3 regions of the Janthinobacterium sp. SUN026 genome follow, and region 1 is predicted to be linked to each of the others. Evidence: predicted binding sites of a transcription regulator. Region 1 holds the regulator's gene; each other region holds the start of a gene.
The links. Region 1 encodes HrcA, which represses chaperone genes, less so after heat shock. Its sites were predicted from a motif close to TTAGCACTCNNNNNNNNNGAGTGCTAA; they were not measured.
Positions count from the first base shown of each region.

Region 1 (2,270 bases):
AACGCTATATGATAAAGCACCTGACCCACATACGAGCAACAAACATGAGTAACAATCCTAGTGATCTCAAGGCAAGCGGCCTGAAAGCCACCCTGCCACGGCTGAAGATACTCGATATCTTCCAGAGTAGCCCGGTACGCCACCTGACCGCGGAAGACGTCTACAAGATTCTGCTGGCCGACAATATGGATGTCGGTTTAGCAACTGTCTACCGCGTCCTCACGCAATTCGAACAGGCCGGCTTGCTCAATCGCAACCATTTTGAAACCGGCAAGGCGATTTTCGAGCTCAACGAAGGTTCCCACCACGACCATCTGGTGTGCCTCGACTGTGGCCGGGTCGAAGAATTCTTCGACGAAGACATCGAAGTGCGCCAGCAAAAAGTGGCCGAAGAGCGCGGCTTCAAGATCGCCGAACACGCTTTGGCCATCTACGGCAACTGCATCAAGACGGCTTGCCCGCACAAAACAGCCTGACCCAAGCCGGCCGTTTCCGCAAGGGAACGGCCGGCGCGCCAGGCAGTACGATCAATGATGGCTCAGTGCGCTTGACAGCAGCTTGGCCGTGATATCGACGATCGGGATGACGCGCTCGTAAGCCATGCGCGTCGGCCCGATCACTCCCAACGTTCCCACGATCTTGCCGTTGACTTCATACGGCGCCGTCACCACGCTCATCTCATCCATCGGCACCAGGTTCGATTCGCCGCCGATGAAAATCTGCACGCCCGTCGCCTTGCTCGACACGTCGAGCAGCTGCATCAAGCCCGTTTTTTGCTCGAACATGTCGAACATCTGGCGCAGCGAATGCATGTTCGACGACAGATCGCTCACGCTGAGCAAGTTGCGCTCGCCGGAAATCACCATGTCATCGCTATGGTCGGCCATCGCTTCGCTGCCCGCTTCCACGGCCGCCTGCATCAAACTGCCCATATCGTCGCGTAACTGGCGCAATTCGCCCTGCAGACGCACGCGCACGGCGTCGAAGGACAGGCCGCCATAATTCTGGTTGATGTAATTGGCCGATTGCACCAGTTGCGCCGGCGTATAGTCGGCCTCCGTCAGCAATAAACGGTTCTGCACGTCGCCGCCGGGGGCGACGATGACGAGCAGGATGCGTTTTTCCGACAGGCGCAGGAATTCGATTTGCTGGAACACGGATTCGCGGCGCGGACTGAGCACGACGCCGGCAAACTGCGACAGCGACGACAGCATCTGCGCCGCGTTGGCGATGGTTTTTTGCGGTTGCGGCGTCTGCAGGCGCATGCGCGATTCCACCAGGTGCTCGTCCAGGTGCCGCACGGTCAGCAAGGTGTCGACAAAGATGCGGTAGCCGCGCGGCGTGGGGATGCGTCCGGCCGAGGTATGCGGACTGGAAACATAACCGAGCTCTTCCAGGTCGGCCATGATGTTGCGGATCGTGGCCGGCGACAGGTCCAGGCCGGAAATTTTCGACAAGGCGCGCGAACCGACCGGCAGGCCGTCGGCGATATATCGCTCGACCAGGGCTTTCAGCAGTGTTTGGGCACGTGTATCGAGTTGCATGGTGTTTTATTTAGGCAAGTATTTTGTTAAGCAAGCGGCAACGAAAGCGGCCGAACGTGCATCAACAGCGCCTATTATGCACGTTCGCCCGGCCTGCGGCGATCAATCTTCCAGTTGCCCTTGCAGCCACAGCAACAATTCATCAAAGTTGGCGCAGATGGCGTCGGGCTGCACGCCTGCGGCCAGGTGCGCATCGCTGCCCTTGCGGTTCATCCAGACGGCGCGCATGCCCGCCCCCTGCGCTCCCGTCACGTCGAAATACAGGTCGTCGCCGACATACACGGCTTCATGGGGCGCGACGTCCAGCGCGGCGCAAGCTGCCAGGAAGATGCTGGCGTCGGGCTTGGCCACGCCAAAATCGCTGGCGGCGATCGATACCTTGAAATGCTGCGCCAGGCCGATAATGTCAAGGTCCGCATTGCCATTCGAGATCGAACCGACCAGCATGCGCTGGTGCATCCAGGCCAGGCCCGGCAAGACGTCGTCATAGGGCTGGACGCGGTTGCGCGCGGCCAGGAATTGCAGGATGGCGCCGTCGACCAGGGCGGGATCCTCGCCGGCAGCCTCGAAGGCGGCCAGCAGGCCCGCGCGGCGCAACTCGATCAGGTTGCCATGGAAATGCGGTTGTTCCTTGAGCATGGCCAGGCGGTGCTGGCGCAGCACCTCGATGGAAAACTGCTGCGCCACCTTGGGCGCATGCGTGGCCAGCCAGTCGTGCAGCAGGGT
Region 1 covers NZ_JAPQNU010000009.1:130,537-132,806, reverse strand. Annotated here, with positions in the region: gene fur (ferric iron uptake transcriptional regulator) at 45-476, shown strand; gene hrcA (heat-inducible transcriptional repressor HrcA) at 528-1,544, opposite strand; gene OX459_RS27010 (HAD family hydrolase) at 1,647-2,270, opposite strand, start outside.

Region 2 (2,270 bases), on a different contig from region 1:
TAGTAACAAAATGATATTTTTCCGGCGCACTATTGGCGTGCTGCCGATGAATTGAGGCGCGAGCCACGCGGCGCGCCGATTACTGCGTAGAATGGCTGTTTTGAAAATCAGGAAACAACCATGAAAAAAACCGACCTGGCCAAAAGCGATGCCAAGAAACTGATGGGAAAGATGAATGTTCCCGGCGCCGGTGCATTCGGTAAGGAAGCGGTGGTCGTCGACCGCCGCGAACAGCGCAAGCGCGACCAGGCCCTGGGCCTGGTGCCATTCGCCGTCAAGCTGAACAGCGATCTGGTCTTGCAATTGCAGACCCTGGCCAAGGAGCGCGGCGCGGATCTGAATGAAGTCGTTGCTGAATTGATCAGCAAGGGCCTGGCTGCAGCTTAACTGGCTGCCATGTTTATCTGTTGATAAACATCAAGTAGTAAAACTAAAAGGCGCCTTGCGGCGCCTTTTACATTGCGGCATTGCTGGGAATTACACGTAGGCCGCCAGCGCGCCCTTCATTTTTTTCAGTGCCGCCACTTCGATCTGGCGGATGCGCTCGGCCGATACGCCGAACTCTTCCGCCAGCGCGTGCAGGGTGGCGCCGGAACCGTCGTCGTTGGCCAGCCAGCGCGCTTCGATGATGCGGCGCGAACGGGCGTCCAGCTTGGACAGGGCCGTTTCCAGGCCTTCCGATTGCAGGCGCGTCACTTGTTCCGCTTCCAGCACCTTGGTCGGCTCGCTTTGCTCCGACGACAGGTAGGCGATCGGCGAAAACTTGTCGTCTTCATCGTCGGTCGGCGATTCCAGCGCAATGTCGCGGCCGCTCAAACGCGTTTCCATCTCGATCACTTCTTCGCGTTTCACGTCGAGCAGCTTGGCCAGCGCATCGATCTGCTTCGGCGTCATCGCATCCAGGCCCGTCTTGTGGCTGCGCAGGTTGAAGAACAGCTTGCGCTGCGCCTTCGTCGTCGCGACCTTGACCAGGCGCCAGTTTTTCAGGATGTACTCATGCATCTCGGCTTTCACCCAGTGCATGGCGTACGAGACCAGGCGCACGCCCTGGTCCGGATCGAAACGTTTCACGGCTTTCATCAAGCCGATATTGCCTTCCTGAATCAGGTCGGCGTGCGGCAAGCCATAGCCCAGATAGCCGCGGGCAATCGAGACCACCAGGCGCAGGTGCGACAGCACCAGTTCTTGCGCGGCGGCCAGGTCATTTTTTTCGCGCAGGCGTGTCGCCAGCGAAATTTCTTCGTCGTGGGTCAACATGGGCAGGCGGTTCACGGCCGAAATATAGGCGTCGATATTGCCCAGATTGCCAGTGAACCCGAGGCCCAGCGCATTACTTTTGGTCGGAACCAATGCGGACGTTGCGGACATCATAGTCATGTTTTCTCCCTCGTAGTCTTGCTTTGTTCCAGTTGGCCACGTCACGCGACGTGGCAGCTTGTATCGTCGTTTTTGCGTATTCGGTCTTGCACTTTGCAGATCGCGGCACCATCTTGATCTGGCGTCCATGGCGGTTCTGCTGTTGGTATGTCCCTATATTAGCACTCTCTGCTTGAGAGTGCCAATCAGCACATTTAATCGATCTGATAGCCTAAATACTATGGCGAATGAATGCCTGATAAATATGTCTGAATAGCGATCTGAACAGTGCTGCAGGCCGCTTCACGACAACGTAGCCAGTCTACGGCCTCTGGCTGAAGCGAACCTTAAGAATACTTGCTTAATATCAAGATAACAGCAGTATGGGGAGGGCGCATGGCGGCACCGGAGGCGCCGCCATGGGAAAGAAGATCAGTTCAGGCGCGCCAGGTGGCGCTGCACGCACAGGAAGGCGCCGATCAGGCCCAGGCCGGCGCTGACGGCCAGCAAGCCGGCCATCGGCAGCGGCGCCAGCGGCACCAGCTGGAATTCGGACGCATACAGGCGGGCAAACTCGGCAATCGCCGTGTTCAGCGGCTGCAAGGCCAGCGCCACGGCGCCCAGCGCCAGCGCGCCGGCGCACAAGCCCAGCAGGGCGCCCGTGTAATAGAAGGGACGGTGGATGAAGGTGTCCGTCGCGCCGATTAATTTCGAGATGCTGATTTCATCGCGCTGCTGCATCACTTGCAGGCGGATGGTATTGAAGACGACGGCGATCACGGCCACGCCCAGGGTAATGGCCAGCAGCAACAGCACCAGGCGCAGCACGCCCAGCAGGGCCGCCAGGCGCTTGACCCAGGCCGAATCGACTTGCGCCGATTCTACGCCGGGCAAGTGGCGCAGCTGTTCCGCCA
Region 2 covers NZ_JAPQNU010000006.1:197,545-199,814, forward strand. Annotated here, with positions in the region: gene OX459_RS24285 (hypothetical protein) at 121-387, shown strand; gene rpoH (RNA polymerase sigma factor RpoH) at 478-1,377, opposite strand; gene ftsX (permease-like cell division protein FtsX) at 1,789-2,270, opposite strand, start outside.
Region 2: rpoH (RNA polymerase sigma factor RpoH) is a predicted target of HrcA. The motif match lies at 1,536-1,562, and genes of this name have one in related genera.

Region 3 (2,270 bases), on a different contig from region 1:
ACAATACACGCTTTTTCCGGCGCTTTTCGCCATCTGCACGCATCCGCCAGCGCCGCGATGGCAGCGTTTTACTCGTCGACGTAATCGGGTTCGATATCCAGTCCGCCATAGCGGTTTTCGCAAGAGCGGCGCGTCAGCGTCTGTTGTCCACTCTTGCCGTCAAGCACCATCGTCAAGTCGCGGCAAGTACTGCGGTAGCTGCCAGGTTTGGCGTCCGTCCCCGAAGGCGTCAGGCGCACTGCCAGCGGCACCGCATTGCCCAGGCCCTTGTTGCTCCACTGGCGCGTCTTGCCATCCTCTTCATCCTTCAAGGTGCGCACGGCAGCCGTCAGCAAGGCTTTCTGTTCCTTCGCATTCAGCTTGGCGATGGTCACGTCGGACAGGAATGGCGGATACACGACGGGTGCTGGATCCTTGCCCTGCACATCCCAGTTGCCGCTGTTTTGCGAACAGGTGCGGCGGCTCAGGTCCTGCGACTTGCCAGCCGCCGTGACGACGAATTTCAGGTCGCGGCAGACGTGCGCCTTCAGGCTGTGTTCCGTCATGCCGGAGTTGCTGAAGTTATACGTGACTTTCACCAGCATGCCGCGGTCGCCGCCGTTGTCCCACACATGGGCTTCCTGGTCGTCGTCATCCTTGTTCAAGTCGTTGAACAAGTCATTGAGCAGCATGTTCTTTTCCAGCGGGGTCAGGGCCGCCACGGTGATTTCATCGACGATGGTGGGCGTTTGCGCGGCGGCATTGCCCAGGCAGGCGAGGCCGATGACGGTGACGCCCAGCAGGCGCAGGGCGGGACGGGAAAGCGGGAATGGCATGGTTTCTTTCTGGCGCGAGCGGTGATATGTGGCGATATTGATATGCAATTGCAATCATCTTATCAAATTTCATAGTCAAACTCTGTTTCCTGTGCGTACAGGAACGCCCCCTCTCCGAACGACATGCTAGAGTCGCGCCTGTTGCTGACGCCCGGGAACGAGGCTTGTGCTGGCGCAAACCCTGTGTAGATGCAGGCTCTGCTCAGCATCTATCTATATGTTCCCCTTGAATAAGCCCTTGAAGTTGACCCTTAGCGTCCCTATAATTAGCACTCGTTAGTAGAGAGTGCTAACAAACTCTTTCGTAGCAATCCTCAGGACATGATGGTGTATGCCGGACAACAGCAGGGAACGCTACGCGGCGGGCGACGCCGCGATGCCACCACTGCCCAGCGCCGGCACGCACTCGATGACATGGGGTTTGCTTGACCGTTGCGGGCTGCTTTCAACGGCGGTCACTGAAAGCACGCCTGGCGCTGCGCCAGGCATGTATTCATTTAGCAACACCTATCCATTGAACTTTAAGGAGTTTTGTATGAATCTGCGCCCATTGAACGATCGCGTCATCGTCAAACGCCTCGACCAGGAAACCAAAACTGCGTCCGGCCTCATCATTCCTGATGCAGCTGCTGAAAAACCGGATCAAGGCGAAGTCCTTGCCGTAGGCAATGGCAAGATTCTCGACGACGGCAAAGTCCGTCCTCTGGATGTCAAAGTGGGCGACCGCGTCCTGTTCGGCAAGTACGCCGGCCAAACCGTCAAAGTTGACGGCGATGAGCTGCTGGTCATGCGCGAAGAAGACATCATGGCGATCGTCGTCAAGTAATTGTTTCCACGTTGTAGACAGATACATCCCGAAACTCAGGAGAATTGAACATGGCAGCTAAAGAAGTAGTATTCGGCGACGCAGCGCGCGCCAAGATGGTCGAAGGCGTCAACATCCTCGCCAACGCAGTCAAAGTAACGCTGGGCCCGAAAGGCCGCAACGTGGTCCTGGAGCGCTCGTTCGGCGCCCCTACCGTCACCAAGGATGGTGTGTCGGTAGCGAAAGAAGTTGAACTCAAAGACAAGCTCATGAACATGGGCGCGCAAATGGTCAAGGAAGTTGCTTCCCGCACCAGCGACAACGCCGGCGACGGCACCACCACCGCGACCGTGCTGGCACAAGCCATCGTGCGCGAAGGCATGAAGTTCGTTGCCGCCGGCATGAACCCGATGGACCTGAAGCGCGGTATCGACAAAGCTGTTGCAGCCACCGTCGAAGAACTGGCGAAAATCGCCCGTCCTTGCACCACGACCAAGGAAATCGCCCAGGTTGGCGCGATCTCGGCGAACTCGGACTACTCGATCGGCGAGCGTATCGCTGAAGCGATGGAAAAAGTCGGCAAAGAAGGCGTCATCACCGTAGAAGACGGCAAGTCGCTGAACGACGAGCTGGACATCGTTGAAGGCATG
Region 3 covers NZ_JAPQNU010000001.1:704,369-706,638, reverse strand. Annotated here, with positions in the region: gene OX459_RS03215 (hypothetical protein) at 69-815, opposite strand; gene groES (co-chaperone GroES) at 1,351-1,641, shown strand; gene groL (chaperonin GroEL) at 1,692-2,270, shown strand, end outside.
Region 3: groES (co-chaperone GroES) is a predicted target of HrcA. The motif match lies at 1,082-1,108, and genes of this name have one in related genera.